One region of the Lentilactobacillus curieae genome, then DNA from elsewhere that is predicted to be linked to it. Evidence: a T-box and tRNA genes for the amino acid it is inferred to sense, from the RefSeq annotation. Region 1 holds a T-box; the other holds one or more tRNA genes.

What was found. The T-box of region 1 lies ahead of leuS (leucine--tRNA ligase). A T-box ahead of a tRNA ligase gene usually reads a tRNA of that ligase, here a tRNA-Leu.
Region 2: it encodes a tRNA-Leu, which carries the amino acid that the T-box ahead of leuS (leucine--tRNA ligase) is inferred to sense. The anticodon was not compared.

What each region holds. Positions count from the first base shown of each region.
Region 1 covers NZ_CP018906.1:1,694,210-1,703,431, reverse strand. Annotated here, with positions in the region: gene PL11_RS08230 (NAD(P)H-hydrate dehydratase) at 1-652, shown strand, start outside; gene PL11_RS08225 (putative polysaccharide biosynthesis protein) at 689-2,338, opposite strand; gene PL11_RS08220 (acyltransferase family protein) at 2,542-3,582, shown strand; gene PL11_RS08215 (alpha/beta hydrolase) at 3,584-4,540, shown strand; gene leuS (leucine--tRNA ligase) at 4,614-7,034, opposite strand; T-box leader at 7,104-7,308, opposite strand; gene PL11_RS08205 (phosphatase PAP2 family protein) at 7,558-8,049, shown strand; gene mnmM (tRNA 5-(aminomethyl)-2-thiouridylate-methyltransferase MnmM) at 8,052-8,621, shown strand; gene PL11_RS08195 (MDR family MFS transporter) at 8,679-9,222, opposite strand, start outside.
Region 2 covers NZ_CP018906.1:1,344,429-1,353,650, forward strand. Annotated here, with positions in the region: gene PL11_RS06395 (amino acid permease) at 1-129, shown strand, start outside; gene PL11_RS06400 (tagatose 1,6-diphosphate aldolase) at 263-1,306, shown strand; gene PL11_RS06405 (deoxynucleoside kinase) at 1,390-2,028, shown strand; gene serS (serine--tRNA ligase) at 2,303-3,592, shown strand; tRNA gene PL11_RS06415 (tRNA-Val) at 3,888-3,960, shown strand; tRNA gene PL11_RS06420 (tRNA-Lys) at 3,964-4,036, shown strand; tRNA gene PL11_RS06425 (tRNA-Leu) at 4,058-4,139, shown strand; tRNA gene PL11_RS06430 (tRNA-Thr) at 4,153-4,226, shown strand; tRNA gene PL11_RS06435 (tRNA-Gly) at 4,232-4,303, shown strand; tRNA gene PL11_RS06440 (tRNA-Arg) at 4,359-4,432, shown strand; tRNA gene PL11_RS06445 (tRNA-Pro) at 4,461-4,534, shown strand; tRNA gene PL11_RS06450 (tRNA-Pro) at 4,688-4,761, shown strand; gene PL11_RS06455 (CtsR family transcriptional regulator) at 4,848-5,315, shown strand; gene PL11_RS06460 (ATP-dependent Clp protease ATP-binding subunit) at 5,331-7,817, shown strand; gene rpoB (DNA-directed RNA polymerase subunit beta) at 8,067-9,222, shown strand, end outside.

The DNA.
Region 1 (9,222 bases):
TGACAAGAGTAACCAAAGTAGTCTACATAGTCACACTCCAGAAGCAATGTTCCAAGACATTGATGATTTAGATGCCGTTATGAAACTTGTAAGCCAAGCAAACGTAGTCGTAATTGGACCTGGCTTAGGCACCGAGCCCCGCAGCGTTTCAGTTCTAAAGGAATTATTCAACCAAGTAAAAACTGGTCAAACTTTAGTGATTGATGGTTCAGCGTTAACCATTGTGGCTGAACAAAAATTATCACTTCCAACCAATTCGACTAACGTGTTGACCCCTCACCAAATGGAATGGCAACGGGTTTCTGGCATAGAGATCAAGAATCAGTCCCCAGAGTTGAACCAAGCTGCTGCTGAACGGCTTAACGTAATCGCAGTCGTTAAATCAAGTCGCACAGAGGTTTGTAGCCCTCACCAGGAAGTTGCTGAAAACACAGTAGGCACTCCCGCCCAAGCCACAGGTGGTATGGGTGACACCCTCGCTGGATTAGTCGGTGGTTTTATTTGTCAGTTTGGTAATCAGGCTGATGTTGTTAAAGCGGCAGTGTACACACACAGTGCCATTGCCGAACAACTAGCTAAAACACAGTACGTAGTGCTGCCACACCAAATTTCTCAAGCAATTCCAGAGTTTATGAAAAAAAATGAGCATTAATAAAAGGCCATGATGCACTGCATCATGGCCTTTTGACTACCTTATTCTTAATTTAGCTCTCAAACTATCGCTACGTGCCCCAAGAATCACATCCGCAGTTCGGGTTTTCAATGTAATATACAAGTAAATGAATCCACCGACTACTGCTGAAATAACGGCCACAATTGCACTTGCAATCGTGCCATAAGGATTGGCAAAAATTGAAATCAACATATTGCCAATATACACCATGATTACAGCAACCACATACATCAAGAGCGAGCCGACACCTACGTGTACAAAAGTAGCGTTAAGTGCTTTAGTATCATACCCAAAGTGACCTTTTAAGTATCTTAAAATGAGATAGTTAGCAACCAATAATCCAATCGCAGTTGAAATTAGCGGTCCAAAAACACCTAAGAAGTGAATCAGAGGCCACTGAACAATTAATTTAACAGCAGTTCCAATGAAGAAGTACTTAACTGCTCGTTTGTTCTCTGACAGTCCCTGCATTACAGCAGACGTGACAACAAACAAGCCCATTAAAATAGAAACGATTGATGAGACCGTTAAAACATTGGCTGCTAAAGATCGATACTGAGCTCCGTAAAAAGCACGGTTAAGCGGCCCCGCAATCGCAGCCATTCCTAAAGCAGCAGGAATCATTGTGAACATAAACATTGATAACACATTTGTATTCTGAGATTTGATTTGAGTTTTATTCCCATTGGTTAGTGCCTCTGACAAAAGTGGTACTGCAGTCACTGCCAATGCTGAAGCCAAAGAGATTGAAATCATTATCAGTTTGTTTGAGTTGGCCGCAAACATTGCGAACAAATCGCTGATCTCTGTTTCAGAAAAGCCAGAAATATTTCTCATAATTGGGAAAAAAGTATACTGATCAATCAACTGAAAAATTGTAATTCCGGCACCCAAGATGATAAACGGAACGGATTGAGCAATTATCTCTTGATATAATTGCTTGGGCTCAACCCGAATTTGATTATTACTGTTAGCAACCAAACCTCTGAAATGGGCGCGGCGTTTAAAGTAATAAAAGCCTAGAGTTAATGTTCCAAATGCCGCTCCAATAAACGCAGCAAATGTTGATTGTGAAACAGCAGTTACCCAGTTACCGTGAAGAACTTCCATAATTATGTAGGCAGTTGCCAACATATAAATAACTCTTGCTAATTGTTCAACAAATTGAGAAATTGCTGATGGTGCCATCTCTTGATACCCCTGGAAATATCCACGGGTCAAACTCATGGTTGGAATAATCAACACCGCCCAAGCAAGGGAGTGCAAAACGGGAATTACGTTAGCGTTGCCCCCATCCAACAACGGCGCTCCAAAATACAGAATTGAGGCGGAAATTATCCCTAACGCAGCTGATAAAACCAATCCGCGTTTATAAATTCTAATCCCAACCCCGTACTCATTCATGGCATTATAATGGGAAACTTGTTTAGCAATTGCAGAAGGGATACCCGCAATCGCTACAATCAGGACAAAACTGTAAATATTATATCCAAACCCATAAAGTGCATTTCCACGGTAGAAATAATCGCCAAACCATTGGCGCCAAGGAATAATATAAATTGCTCCTAAAATTCTAGAGAAAATACTTCCTGCAGTCATCCATGCAGAACCGGATAGCATTTTATCCCTAGAGGCATCCCCTTGCGAATTATCAATCTCATTCATCACAACGTCCCACTTTCATCGATATAGTACACTCGTACTATTTTATCAAGAATCAAATTAATATCAATCTTTCATTTTAAGGTCTTTACAAAACTTTATCAAAAAAAGTTTAATCTGACTGTAAAGAAAAAGTATTGTATTAAAATTAATAAATGCACTAGAATGTTATTATTGGTTATTTTAGCAATATAAAAAATCTTGGGGTGAATAAATTGAGTAAAAAACGGATCGAATGGGTGGACGTGGCCAAAGCAATCGGAATTATGGCGGTTGTCCTAGGACACTCCCTTACTGTTCATGGTACGTTATATCATTTTCTATACTGGTGGCATATGCCAATCTTCTTCATAATGGGTGGTTTCTTCTTAAGGCCCGTTAAACCTGGCCAGTGGCTGACATTTTTCAAGAAACGGGTATTCCCACTGCTTATTTCCTACTTCTTCTGTGGAACGATTTTGGTAATTGCCTCTCATTTCTTCAGAAACGAAAGTTGGAAATATACGATGTTTTACTTTGTCCGTCTTGTATATGGTGGGCGAGTATTAAATCATTACACTAGTGTTTTTTGGTACATTAACGTATACCTACTTGCTTTGGTATTCGTTACTTTCCTAATTACATACATTAAAAACCGGGAATATTTGATTATTGCTGGTTTTATTTCCTTAATTATCGGAACAAGCTATAAGCACATTCATTTCTTAAACTGGAAATACACACCATGGGACTTTGATGTTGCTCTCATCGTGGCATTCTTTGTTATATTCGGTTATTTATACTTTAAAAATATTCAAAAAATCGTTAAAGATCTTTGGATAATCATTCCATCTGCAATGATTACGTGCTGGTTGATTTTCATGCAACACGCTGATAAATTCAACTTTGGCTTCTTCTTGAAATCACGTTTAATTCACGCTTCATACCATCACATTCCCCTCTCACGGGTATCTTATATAACAATTATTCCAATCATGGTAAGCATCGTGGTTTTCAGTTTTTGTTATTTCCTATCAGAATACACACCACATTTCTTGGTACATTTTCTTCAGGTAATCGGTCAACAAACCTTAGGAATCATGTACCTACACAAGGCTTTCTTAGATATTTTAGGTCAGATTGGGATTCAATCTCCATACGTACAAACTTTTTTTGCCCTTGTAATTTCCTTTATTCTTTCATATATTTATATGTATTTCCTAAATCGGATTAGATTATCCAAAATGAACAAGGTGGCTAGAGAATAGTATGTTTGCAAAGTTGCGCTCATTTAAATATCAAGCGCTATATTTCCCAATCGGAATCATAATTATTCTCATATTGGGATTCTCTTTTTGGCAATCTCGCCCACAGGAACTCAAACGGCCCGATTCAAGGTTCGTCGACAGCAATACCCCAACGATGTTTATTCACGGCTGGTCAAGTAGCCTACTTGCTGAAAGGGATATGGTTACATCCGCCGAAGTCCGGGGGATTGCCAAGAAGCGAATGATTGTTAATGTTAAATCTAACGGTAAAATTGTTATTCAAGGAACCATCAAAAAGTGGATGCGCAATCCCATTATCATGGTTCAATTTAATAATAACCGGGCTGGCGAAGTTCAATACGCACACTGGATCACAAAGGTGTGCAAATTACTAAAGTCCAAGTACCACGTTAACAAATTGAATTTTGTTGGCCACTCTATGGGAGCATATGCGACGGTTTACTACAACCTTATGAATGGTAACCGTAAGGATTTGCCAACTAGTGAGAAGCTTTGTTTAATTGCTGGTCCATATGATGGCATCATTAACAATCAAAAAGCTAATCAACCAACTTCTGGGCCACTAAGTCAGCTTTGGGATGATGTCCCAAATAAAAATAAAATCTTAGCTGATGGAAAACCCGAGATCATTCATCCGGAGTTTAAGTTGCTATACCGTCTGCGAAATAATTTTCCTCACCAAACTAGAGTACTTAACATATACGGGAACTTAGGTGATGGTTCAAATTCAGATGGCGTTGTCACCAACGCGTCTGCCCTGTCACTAGGGTATTTATTGCGTGATCACGTTAACTTTTACCAAACATATGAAGTGTTTGGAGCTAAAGCTCAACACTCTGCCCTACACAATAACAATCTTGCTGTAAACAAACAGCTGACAGAATTTATTTGGTCTAAAAACTATCAACCAAATACAGCAAATGATTTGCAACAATAAAATACCCAAACAAAAAATGGAGATTAGATATTCTTGATTAATATCTAATCTCCATTTTTATTTATCCGATAATTTATTTAGCTACAATGTTAACAATCTTGTTAGGAACTACGATTACCTTGCGAATTGTTGCATCGCCAGTAAATTCCTTAACCTTTTCATCATTTAATGCAGTCTCTTTGACCTTATCTTGATCTTCATCACGTGCTACTTTTATGTGGGCACGAACTTTACCATTAACTTGAACCACCATCTCAACAGTGTTTTCAACTAACTGGCTTTCATCATAAGTTGGCCAGTCTTCATAAGCAATGGTATCGTCATGTCCCATCAAGCTCCATAATTCTTCAGAAATATGGGGAGCAACAGGAGCAAGTAATTTCACAAATCCTTCTAAGTACTCAATTGGCAAAGCGTCAGCCTTGTAAGCATCATTAACAAATACCATCATTTGAGAAATTCCGACATTGAATCTCATGTTTTCAAAGTCATCGCTAACAATTTTCACTGTTTGGTTGTATATCTTAGTCAATGTGCCGTCATTAAATGTAGTAACTCTATCACGAAGATGGTTATTATCATCTATCATCAAGCGCCAAACCCTGTCCAACCAGTGGTGTGCCCCGTGAATTCCCTCAGTACTCCAAGGCTTTGAAGCATCCAAAGGTCCCATGAACATTTCATATAATCTCAAGGTGTCAGCACCATACTGGTCAACAATTTCGTCAGGATTAATAACGTTACCTTTTGATTTAGACATCTTTTCGTGGTTGGTTCCAAGAATCATTCCCTGGTTGACCAACTTCTGGAATGGTTCTTTTGTTGGTACAACACCAATATCATAAAGGAATTTATGCCAGAATCTTGCATAAAGCAAGTGCAATACGGCATGTTCAGCCCCACCAACGTAAAGATCTACGGGTGACCAATATTTAAGTTTGTCATAATCTGCTAATGCGTCATTATTGTGTGGATCAACATAGCGCAAGAAGTACCATGAGCTACCTGCCCATTGTGGCATTGTATTAGTTTCACGTTTACCCTTACGGCCGTTCTCATCGACAACGTTTACCCAGTCATCAAGGTTGGCTAGTGGGCTCTCTCCGCTACCTGAAGGTTCAATGTTCTTAGCCTTAGGTAATCTAAGTGGGAGTTCGTTTTCAGGGACCAATGTGGTTTCGCCATCTTCCCAGTGAATAACTGGAATTGGTTCACCCCAGTAACGTTGACGTGAGAAAATCCAGTCACGAAGTCTGTAGTTAACCTTTTCGCTACCAACACCCTTATCACTTAACCAATCAATTGCTGCACTAATTGCATCTTCCTTATTCATTCCGTTTAAGAAATCAGAATTAATGTGCTTACCGTCTCCAGTGAAGGCCTCTTCATCAACGTTGCCACCTTCGATAACCGGTACAATTGGTAAGTCAAACTTCTTAGCAAATTCATAATCACGATCATCATGGGCTGGAACGGCCATGATGGCACCAGTTCCGTATGAAGCAAGAACATAATCACCAATCCAGATTGGAACTTTTTTACCGTTGATTGGGTTAATACCATAAGCTCCGGTAAATACCCCACTCTTATCCTTGTTCAAATCAGTCCGTTCAAGATCAGACTTCCGTGACACTTTGTCTTGGTATGCTTCAACGACTGAACGCTGTTCATCAGTCACAATTTTTGAAACCAAGTCATGTTCGGGTGACAGCACCATATAAGTTGCACCAAATAAAGTATCCGGTCTAGTAGTGAAGACTTCAATCTTTTCATCTGGATGACCATCAACTCCGAAGAACACACTGGCACCTTTCGAGCGACCAATCCAATTTCTTTGTTGTTCCTTGATACTTTCAGGCCAGTCAAGATCGTCTAAATCATCAATCAAACGATCAGCATATGCGGTGATTTTTAAGACCCATTGACGCATTGGTACACGGTAAACTGGGTAACCACCACGTTCAGTTTTACCATCAATAACTTCTTCGTTTGAGACCACCGTCCCGCCCATGAAGTCAGGTGCCCAGTTTACTTCGATTTCATCTTCGTAGGCCAAGCCCTTTTTATACAATTGTTCAAAAATCCACTGAGTCCATTTGTAGTAATCTGGATCAGTTGTGTTAACTTCGCGGTCCCAATCATATGAAAAGCCAAGCGATTTAATCTGACGTTTAAAGTTCTTAACGTTCTTTGCAGTAAAATCGCGTGGGTTATGTCCAGTCTTTAAAGCATATTGCTCAGCAGGTAGTCCAAACGCATCCCAGCCCATTGGGTGAAGTACATTTTTACCCTGCATTCTTTTCATTCTGGCCATGATATCAGTTGCGGTATATCCTTCAGGATGACCAACGTGAAGCCCTTGTCCTGATGGGTAAGGAAACATGTCTAGTACGTAGTACTTTTCCTTATCCATTGAATCAGACGCCTTAAACGTCTTATTTTCATTCCAGTAATGTTGCCATTTACGCTCGATCACATCGTGATTATATGCCATACATCTCATCCTCTCGATTTCTGCAATTTTTAACTAAAAAAGCCCCATAACAAACCAATTCTTGGCTTATCATAGGGCGAGTTATCGCGGTACCACCTATATTCTCTTCAATTCGAAGAGCACTCAAACGCCTTAACGTGGCTACCGGGTTAGTTTACTTTTGTTCAATTAACCATTCAGCGATGAGTTCACCACCTAACCTTCCAAGTTCACATTTACCACTTGGTTTCTGTAAAAGGTTTAGATGATTACTAATTCGCCTCGTCATTTTAAAAAATTAAAATTGCTGACATTAATGCTATCAAATCATTTAGAAAAAAGCAACATCACAATGATATACTTATCAATGTAAATAAACTACGCATAAGAAGGAACCCCCGTGAACAAATCAATTTCTAAGCGCCAATCAAATACAATTATTTTCGCAGCAATTATTTTCATTGTGCTTACTTTACTAGTTGTCATCCATTCAAAAACTTTTCAAACGATAGACGATCAAATTCAATCGTGCCTACGACTACCCATGTCGCCAAAATTAACTCACGTTCTGTTAACCATCACAAATTTAATGGGCGTTTCCGATTCGATGATTATCTCAATCATCCTAGTGTTGTTACTTGCAGTGACCAAACATTTTAATTCAGCAGCCTTCTTAATGGTTAACGGACTGCTTTTATCATACCCGATCAACGTCGGCATCAAGTTTCTAGTTAATCGACCAAGGCCAAGCTTGCCACACCTGGCAGTTGTGAACTCCTCTAGTTTTCCGAGTGGTCATTCGATGGTAAGTATCATGGTTGGCGGATCTTTAATCTTTGTTTTGAATAAAATAATTAGTCACCAGACAACAAAGTTTATCGTTGACTGCTTAATTTGCGGTTTTATTCTGCTAATTGGATATTCAAGAATCTATTTAGGGGTTCATTACCCCAGCGACGTTTTAGCTGGTTTTTGCTTAGGGCTCTTAATCATTAATATTACGAATGTTTTCTTTAAAAGGTGGAATCTATTATGAACATTTTACAATCTGCACTTTCATTCAGCCATACGTTGCTCTCTAACGCAGTGAAACCTGGTGACCGGGTAATTGATGCAACAATGGGAAATGGACACGATACGCTGTTTTTAGCACAATTGGTAGGTGATTCTGGTCACGTAGATGCGTTTGATATTCAAAAGCAAGCACTCACTTCAACAAACGGCTTGTTAGAAAAAAATCAGATTGCAAAGAACACCTACACTCTTCATCAGGCTAGCCATGATACGATTGCTAAAACTGTTCCTGCCTCAGAGCCAATCAGCGCAGCAATTTTTAACTTAGGCTATTTGCCAGGCGGAGACAAAACCGTTATCACCCACAAAGATTCATCCCTAAACGCAATCAAACAATGTTTAGATTTACTATTTCCACACGGATTGGTCATCGTGGTATTGTACTACGGGCACGAAGGTGGCGTTGAAGAAAAAAATGCAATTCTACAATTTGCGAGCCAACTTGACCAACACCAATTTAACGTAATGACGTATCAGTTCATTAATCAAGTACAGGCGCCACCAATTTGTTTAGCATTTGAAAAGCGAAAATAAAAAAGCCGGTTCAAAACTCAATCCACGTTGGAAGAGAATTGAGTTTTGAACCGTCTTTTATTTTTTTGATTTTTTGCTGCGGTCATAAGAATTTGCAGCATATGCAAGGACAATTAAAATAAGTCCCAAAATAAATACGTTGTGTAATGATGAATACAATATTTGTCGCAATTCTGGCAACATTTTCACCGGTAATTCGCTGACAGTTTGTGGATTGATCAGCTTATCCATCATATTAAGCGTAATTCCGTTACTAGAAGCCACCTTGCCCATCATTGTCATATTCATAACAATTCCAAACGCTGACATCATCAAGGACTGACCAAGAGTTCTCGCCAATGTATTAAATGAAGTTGCCACCCCAATTTGATTGTGATCAACGGTGTTTTGCACACTAATTGTAGATGTCGTTATTGTAATTCCAAATCCGACCCCACAAATTGCGGAAATCAATAGGAATGCAACGAATGGTGTTTCTGCTGGAATTAAAATCATAATGACCGCCCCAACTAATACGAATGCTAAACTGGCATTGATAATTGCTTTTGGAGTCATTTTAGCCATCATTTTTCCAGCAATAAACGAACCAACAATCCACATC
Region 2 (9,222 bases), 350 kb from region 1:
CCTTTGGTTGTTGTGCTTTATGTAGTTTATAAGATTAAGAATCATACTAAGGTTATTCCATTGGATAAGGTTGACGTCAGCCCTTCACACGAAGAGGAAGATTTATCAAAATTAAACGATAAGAATTAGTGAAATCAAAAATCGGTCTATTCCATAATGGAATAGACCTTTTTCTTTTTATAGGCGTTACCATTGACGTTCTTGAATGGTTTGGGTAAAATTGCTGTTAATTGGTATATTTAACAAACAGGGGTGATTTTTAATGACAAAGTACATGTCAAAAGGAAAATACGCAAGAATGAATAAGCTGGTTAATGACCACGGGGTAATTGATGCTCTGGCTTTGGACCAACGCGGTTCATTAGTTAAGGCAACAAAAAAAGCTGCTGAGGATGCTGGCAAGCTTTGGTCAATGGATATGGTTTATGATTTTAAGGAAACCGTTTCTGAAGTTTTAAGTCCATTAAGCTCTGCAATTTTGCTGGACGAACAAATGGGATTCAAAGGAATTGAAGCAAAGTCTGAGGACACTGGATTAATTATGTCGTACGAAAAGACTGGTTACGATGCAGACACACCAGGAAGATTACCTTCATTGATTTCGGAACAATCAGCACAGATTATGATTGATAACGGTGCGGATGCTTTAAAAGTTTTGATTTACTACAATCCAAATGATCCTGATGAGATCAATGATCAAAAGAGGGCATTTGCAGAACGTTATGGTACAGAGGCGATGGCTGCCGAAGTTCCAACCTTCTTTGAAATCGTTACTTATGATGATCGCCTTGCATCCGATTCACTTGAATTCGCTAAGTTAAAGCCAGAGCTAGTTTTGAAGTCAATGAAGGAATTTACTCAGGACAAATACCACATTGACGTTTTGAAGATGGAAGTACCATTCAATCCTAAGTTCATCAAGGAATGGAATGCTGATCTTGATGAGGCTGCTTATTCTGAAGCAGAAGCTCAGGGATACTTGAAACAACTAGGTGAAGAGGCAACACGACCATTCATCTTCTTAAGTGCGGGTGTGCCTATGGATACCTTCCAAAGAGAATTGAAGCTGGCAGGGGATGCTAAGGTGCCATTTACTGGTGTTCTAAGTGGTCGGGCAACCTGGATTGACGGAATCAATATTTTTGTTAAGGATGGCCGTGACGCGCTTGTTGACTGGTTGAAGAACCGTGGTACTAAGAACGTGACTGGTTTGACAGAAATTCTTAACCAAACTGCTATTGCTTGGTATGATGTTTACGGCGGTAAGGATAACATCGAGGTAGTGGATGTCTCGAATTTGAAATAGTTAATACAAGATATTGATAACCTTATTTGAAACTAGTACAATATATTGTGTTAATTAATATTTCGAATAAGGGGAATTTATACATGCTTGTACTAGCCGGAACCATTGGCGCGGGAAAAACTTCTTTAACCCAAATGTTATCAAAACACTTGGAAACCCCAGCCTATTATGAATCTGTTGATAATAACAAGATCTTGCCACTGTTTTATGAAAATCCAAAAAAGTATGCTTTTTTACTGCAAATCGATTTTTTAAATCGACGGATGGAAGATATTAAACGTGCTTGGAAAGATGGTCAAAGCGTTATGGACCGTTCTATCTTTGAAGACTCACTGTTATTCCATTTGAACGCTGACTTGGGTCGCTCTACTGATACCGAGGTTCAAATCTACGATTCATTATTGCAAAACATGATGCAAGAAATGCCTAATTCAAAGCATTCAAAGAACCCTGATTTGTTAATCCACATTAATATTTCTTTCGATACAATGCTTGATCGAATCAAAAAGCGTGGCCGTCCATACGAACAAATTGAGACGGATCCTAGTTTGTTCCAATACTATAAGGACCTTAATTCTAGGTACTCAAATTGGTATGAACAATATGATAAATCACCAAAGATTCAGATTGACGGTGACCACTATGATTTTGTGGAAAGCGAAAGCGACCGAAAGCAAGTTATTAATATAATCGATGATAAACTTAACGATTTGGCAATCTAGTGATTGCAGTCTGACTTAGGATTGGTTATACTTTAGTCAGTCAAAAACGTTTCGTACCTTTAAGTAGATTTCAGAGAGGCAATGGTTGGTGTGAATTGCTATCGAAACTTCCAGTACGAGTGAACGGGCAGGTAATGCTGCACGGTTGTATGCCGTTACCATACTTTGAGTGTTTGGTCGCAAAATGTGGCTGAAAACTTGGGTGGTACCGCGAAAAAGGATCCTTCGTCCCAACGACGAGGGGTCCTTTTTATATATTTCGGAGGGATAAATAATGCTAGATATTAAATTGATCAGAAAAGATCCACAATTTTACAAGGATAAGTTAGCAACTAGAAACGTTAAGCCCGAAACAATTGACGAATTATTGTCATTTGATACTAAACGCCGGGGATTAATTGTTCAATCAGAATCATTAAAAGCTAAGAGAAATGAAGTTTCAGAACAAATTTCACAGCTTAAACGTAACAAAGAAGATGCTTCAAGTGCCATCAACGATATGAAAGAAGTCGGTGGCCAAATCAAGGAGCTAGATGAACAATTACGTGAGATTGAGAATGACCAAAATAATTTGGCCGCCCACTTACCCAACGTTCCAGCCGATGATGTTCCCGTTGGATTAACTGAAGAAGGCGCTGTTGAGCTTAGAAAAGTTGGCGATTTACCGAACTACGACTTTAAGCCAAAAGAGCATTTTGAAATTGGTGAAGATCTTGGGATTTTAGACTTTGAACGGGCAGCTAAGGTATCAGGTAGCCGGTTTGTTTACTATGTCGGGGATGGTGCTTTACTAGAACGTGCCGTTTACAACTTCTTTCTTGATGAAAACGCCAAGGCTGGGTTTAAAGAAATGATTACCCCATACATGGTCAGCGATGATGCGATGTTTGGTACTGGCCAATTTCCTAAGTTTAAAGAAACTAAGGCTGGCTACGAGACGATGGACGGTGATCGTGAATACACGCTAATCCCTACTGCCGAAGTTCCTTTGGTTAACTATCATCGTGAAGAAGTTCTCCCAGCAGAAGATTTACCAATGTCAGTAACCGCACTATCTCCTGCATTTAGATCTGAAGCCGGAAGTGCCGGAAAAGATACTCGTGGATTAATTCGTTTACATCAATTTAATAAGGTGGAAATGGTTAAGTTTACCAAACCTGAGCAATCATGGGATGCCTTGGAAGACTTGACTCACCAAGCAGAAAGCTTACTTCAAAAACTTGGTTTGGCATACCACGTGATTACGTTAACCACTGGGGACATGAGTTTTACAGCTGCTAAGACTAATGATCTTGAAGTTTGGTTCCCAGCCCAAAATCGTTATCGCGAAATCTCGAGTTGTTCTAATACAACTGACTTCCAAGCAAGAAGAGCACACATTCAGTATCGGGATGAGGATGGTAAACTTCAATTCGTCCATACACTTAATGGTTCAGGATTGGCAGTTGGTAGAGCTGTCGCTGCAATTTTGGAGAATTATCAAAATGCAGATGGTACAGTTACGATCCCAGATGTGTTGGTTCCTTACATGCACGGAATGACTAAAATTGAAAAACAAAAGTAACTAAATAGATTTAAGGCCGGTAGTGAGAGTCATTCTCGCTATCGGCCTTTTGTTTAAAGTGTTGATTTGACGCGGGTTTGATTGGCCTTCATTCGATCTGCCCGAAAAAAATCAGATAATCTCAAAAAAAGGCTTTTCATGAACGGCTAGATACGATATAATAATTCTTGTCGAAAAATTGGCATTGCAATTAGAAAACAAACGTAAAATTGCTTCTTGACGCGGTCTGGTGGCGATGATACAATGTAATAGTTGCATTGAGGATGTCTCTATCATCCATTTCTAAATGTACCATGGAGGATTAGCTCAGCTGGGAGAGCATCTGCCTTACAAGCAGGAGGTCACAGGTTCGATCCCTGTATCCTCCATATGAGCCGTTAGCTCAGTTGGTAGAGCATCTGACTTTTAATCAGAGGGTCGGCAGTTCGAGACTGCCACGGCTCATCGCCAGTTTTTCGAAGTTTTGCGGGCGTGGCGGAACTGGCAGACGCGCTAGATTTAGGTTCTAGTGTCTATTGACGTGGGGGTTCGAATCCCTTCGCCCGCAGTTGTTCCAATATGCCGACTTAGCTCAGTTGGTTAGAGCGCTTCACTAGTAATGAAGAGGTCGGGCGTTCGAATCGTCTAGTCGGCACTTTTGCGGAAGTAGTTCAGTGGTAGAACATCACCTTGCCATGGTGGGGGTCGCGGGTTCGAATCCCGTCTTCCGCTTCCATCTTCGGATGGGAGTAGCAAGTGTTACTCGTTACAACTTAATATTTATTTTGCACCCATAGCGCAACTGGATAGAGTGTCTGACTACGAATCAGAAGGTTGTAGGTTCGACTCCTACTGGGTGCATTTTTTATGCCGTTTTATCGGTATATTTCGGGAAGTAGCTCAGCTTGGTAGAGCACCTGGTTTGGGACCAGGGGGTCGCAGGTTCGAATCCTGTCTTCCCGATAGTCAATTACATAGCGTCACCAAGATCGTTGGACATGAATTAGTTAATTCATGTCCTTTTCTTATCCACGATTGTTTAGCCTTGTCTGACCTTGTTTTAGTTATTAACATTTGTGCTATATTATATAGATAGTAATTAAATATGCACATTATCGGGAAGTAGCTCAGCTTGGTAGAGCACTACGTTCGGGACGTAGGGGTCGCAAGTTCAAATCTTGTTTTCCCGATTTTTTTGTATCAAGAGATATTAATTGCAATTTAATGGTGGATTCGTATAATAATAGTCAGGATTAGTCAAGGATTGGGTGATTATATGGCTGACGAAAATATTTCAGATTTAATTGAAAAGTATTTAAAGAAAATTCTAGCGGAAAACGAAACTGTTAAGATTCGTCGTTCAGAAATTGCCGGTTTATTTGACGTGGTTCCTTCCCAGATAAACTATGTGATCAACACACGTTTTACCATTCAAAATGGGTATATTGTGGAAAGTAAGCGTGGTGGCGGAGGATACATTCGGATTGAAAAAGTGCATCTGCTAGACGATATTGATATATTAGATTCATTGATTGCGGCAATTGGTAACGAAATTTCGAAAAGAGATAGTGAAACAATCGTCTCAACGTTATATAATAATGAATTAATTAATCGAAGAGAGGCAAGCATTATACTATCTGCGATTGATAAGAGTGCAATTGATTTGAACAATAATGAATTAACGGCTATACTTCGGGCTAACATTATGATTTCTATTTTGAACCGGTTGAAGTATGACCGCTAGGAAGCGAGGGTATATATGGATAATTTATTCACACCAAGCGCAAAGAACGTTCTTTCTATAGCTCAACGGCAGGCTAAGCGTTTTAAACACCAAGCAATTGGTACTGAACACTTGTTGCTCGGGCTACTTATCGAAACAAACGGGATTGCTTACAAGGCACTTTCACAGTTTTCGGTAACTTCTGAAGATATTATTGAAGAAGTTGAACGATTTGCCGGATATGGTACTTTAAAAGACTTAGATTCGAATGATTATTTACCATACTCTCCAAAGGCAAAAGAGGTGTTGGCTCAGGCTGGCGATTTTGCTAAGAAGAATGGTGTTCCTAAAGTTGGAACTGAGCATATTTTACTAGCACTGTTAACTGACGATGAAGCACTCTCTTCACGGATTTTAATTAATCTTGGACTCGACTTAGCTCAAATCAGAAAGGTTACCCTGCGGAAGATGGGGGTTAGTGGTGGCTCAATGGCAACTAACAACGGACCAAAACGTAGAGGTCAAAACCAACAAAAACAAAGTGATTCTGCAACACCTACAATTGATTCACTTGCGCGTGATTTAACTGAATTAGCGCGTGAGGACAAACTCGATCCAACTATTGGCCGTGATTTAGAAGTTAAGCGGGTTATTCAGATTTTGGCTCGTAGAACTAAAAATAATCCTGTATTGATTGGTGAGCCAGGCGTTGGTAAGACAGCAATCGCTGAAGGACTAGCCCAGAAGATTGTCGGCGGTGAAGTCCCATCAGATATGGAAAGCAAGCGACTAATGATGCTTGATATGGGTTCTTTAGTTGCCGGAACAAAGTATCGTGGTGAATTTGAGGATCGTTTGAAGAAAGTTATCGAAGAAATTTACCAAGACGGTAACATCATTCTCTTCATTGATGAATTGCACACTTTGATTGGTGCTGGGGGTGCTGAAGGTGCAATCGATGCATCTAACATTTTAAAACCAGCATTAGCTCGTGGCGAGTTACAATTGATTGGTGCAACTACTTTGGATGAATATCAAAAGTACATTGAATCTGATTCAGCTCTTGAACGTAGATTTGCCAAAGTTAGTGTTGCTGAACCAACTACTGACGAAACTTTGGAAATTCTAAAAGGGTTAAGACCTAAGTACGAAGCTCACCACCAAGTAGAAATTACCGATGAAGCTCTTGAAGCTGCTGTTTCACTTTCAAGTCGCTACATTTCAGATAGATTCTTGCCAGATAAGGCAATCGATTTGATGGATGAAGCAGCCGCCAAGGTTAGAATTGATAAGCTAGAAAATGGCAAGACTCAAACGGATCATCAAAAAGTTTCAGAATTATATGGTGAACTTAACGAGGCGTTACTTGCACAAGATTATGAAGCTGCCGCAAAGCTACGTAAGCAAGTTAATGCATTAGAAGCTAAATTAGCAAAAACTGCTGACTCAGATGACAAGCCTAACTATAAAGTTAAGGAAACTGAGGATGATGTTGCTGAGGTTGTTTCTGAGTGGACTGGTGTTCCAGTTACCCAGATGACCAAGACTGAAGCTGACAAATTAGTGAACTTGGAAGATGTCCTCCATAAGCGGGTCATTGGCCAGGAAGAGGCGATTTCAGCAGTTTCAAGGTCAATTAGACGTGCTAGAAGTGGTCTGAAGGATCCTAATCGTCCAATTGGTTCATTTATGTTCCTAGGACCTACCGGAGTTGGTAAAACGGAATTGGCTAAGGCGGTTGCAGAAGCAGTCTTTGGCTCAGAAGACGATATTATCCGAGTGGATATGAGTGAGTTCATGGAAAAATACTCGACTAGTCGTTTGATTGGTTCAGCTCCTGGTTACGTTGGTTATGATGAGGGTGGTCAATTAACTGAAAAGGTTCGTCAAAAGCCATATTCAGTTGTTTTATTCGATGAGGTCGAAAAGGCTCACCCAGATGTATTTAATCTTTTACTTCAAGTATTGGATGATGGTTTCCTAAGTGACTCTAAGGGTCGTAAGATTGACTTTAGAAACACAGTAATCATCATGACTTCTAACTTGGGAGCAACTACTCTTCGTGATAAGAAGACTGTTGGTTTCGGTGCTGAAGAGGCTAGTGAAGATTACAACGCTATGAAATCAACGATTCAAGAAGCACTTAAGCAGAGATTCCGTCCTGAATTCCTTAACAGAATTGACGAGACAGTCATCTTCCATTCATTAACTAAGAATGAATTGAGTCAAATCGTTAACTTGATGACTAAACCAGTTGTTAATAGGATTCACGAACAGGGAATCGACATTAAAGTAACCAAGACAGCAATTAACATTATTGCCAAGAACGGTTATGATCCTGAGTACGGTGCTCGTCCAATTAGAAGGGCAATCCAAACTCAACTTGAAGATAATCTAAGCGCTAAGTTGCTTGCAAAGGAAATTGTCCCTGGAGATTCAGTTACCGTTGGTGGCAGAAATAATCAGATTACAATTTCGGTCAAGAAACCTGAACCTAAGGGCTTAGTTAAAAATAAAAAGTAAACAGTTTTTCGATGTAAGGCAAACTATTGACATTTAATATGTAAGTTGGTATATTAACAGTTGTATTTGTTGTGAATCGAAATGGTCAGCGCGATCTATTGTCCGGGTTGACCTGCATAAAAACCAAAAGCAAGTTTGAGCTTGTTTTTGGATTTTTTTTGCTCAAAATCCGGCAAATTTGCTAAAAAAGGCAAATTGTAATCAAACTGTAACATTTCGATTCGGGAATTTTTGTGAGAGGTGAAAAACTTGGCAGGACATTTAGTTAAATATGGAAAACACCGCACCCGTCGAAGTTATGCACGTATCAAAGAAGTGCTAGATTTACCTAATCTGATTGAAATCCAAAGCGATTCATATAATTGGTTCTTGGATGACGGATTACGGGAAACATTCGATGGCATTATGCCAATTGACGATTTCCAAGGAAAATTATCATTGGAATTTGTTGATTATCAACTTTTAGAGCCAAAGTATACTGTTGACGAGGCTCGTGAACACGAAGCCAACTATTCAGCACCATTGCACATCACTTTGAAATTGACTAACCACGAAACTGGCGAAATCAAGACTCAAGATGTGTTCTTTGGTGACTTCCCATTGATGACTAATCAAGGTACTTTTATCATCAATGGTGCAGAACGAGTTATTGTTTCTCAATTAGTTCGTTCTCCTGGTGTTTACTACCATGAAGATAACGATAAAAATGGTAAGGTTTCATTTGGTACAACCATCATCCCTAACCGTGGTGCATGGCTAGAATTTGAAACTGATGCAAAGAACATTTCATATGTACGTATTGATAGAACTCGTAAGATTCCGTTGACTGAGTTGGTTCGTTCATTAGGTTTTGGTGATGATTCAGAAATCACTGAAATCTTTGGTGAAAACGACAGTTTGGAACTTACTCTTGAAAAGGACGTTCATAAAGATACTGACGATTCACGTGTTGAAGAGTCATTGAAAGATATCTACGAGCGTTTGCGGCCTGGTGAACCTAAGACTGCTGATTCTTCAAGAAGTTTATTGACTGCGCGTTTCTTTGATCCAAAGCGTTACGATATGGCTCCAGTTGGTCGTTACAAGACTAACAAGAAGCTCAGTTTAAAGACTCGTCTTTTGGGACTTACTCTTGCTGAAACTTTAGCTGATCCTGATACTGGTGAAGTTATTGCTCAAAAGGGTACTTTAGTGACCAAGGATGTAATGAAAGATTTGAGCCCATACTTGGATAACAAGGACTTCAAGGCATACACATTCAACCCTTCAGAAGAAGCCGTTGTTACTGAGCCAATGACTGTGCAAATTATCAAGGTTCAATCAGAAAACGATCCTGAGAGAGTTGTTCCAGTTATTGGTAACGACAACATTAGTCTCGACTTCAAGCACATTACTCCAGCTGACA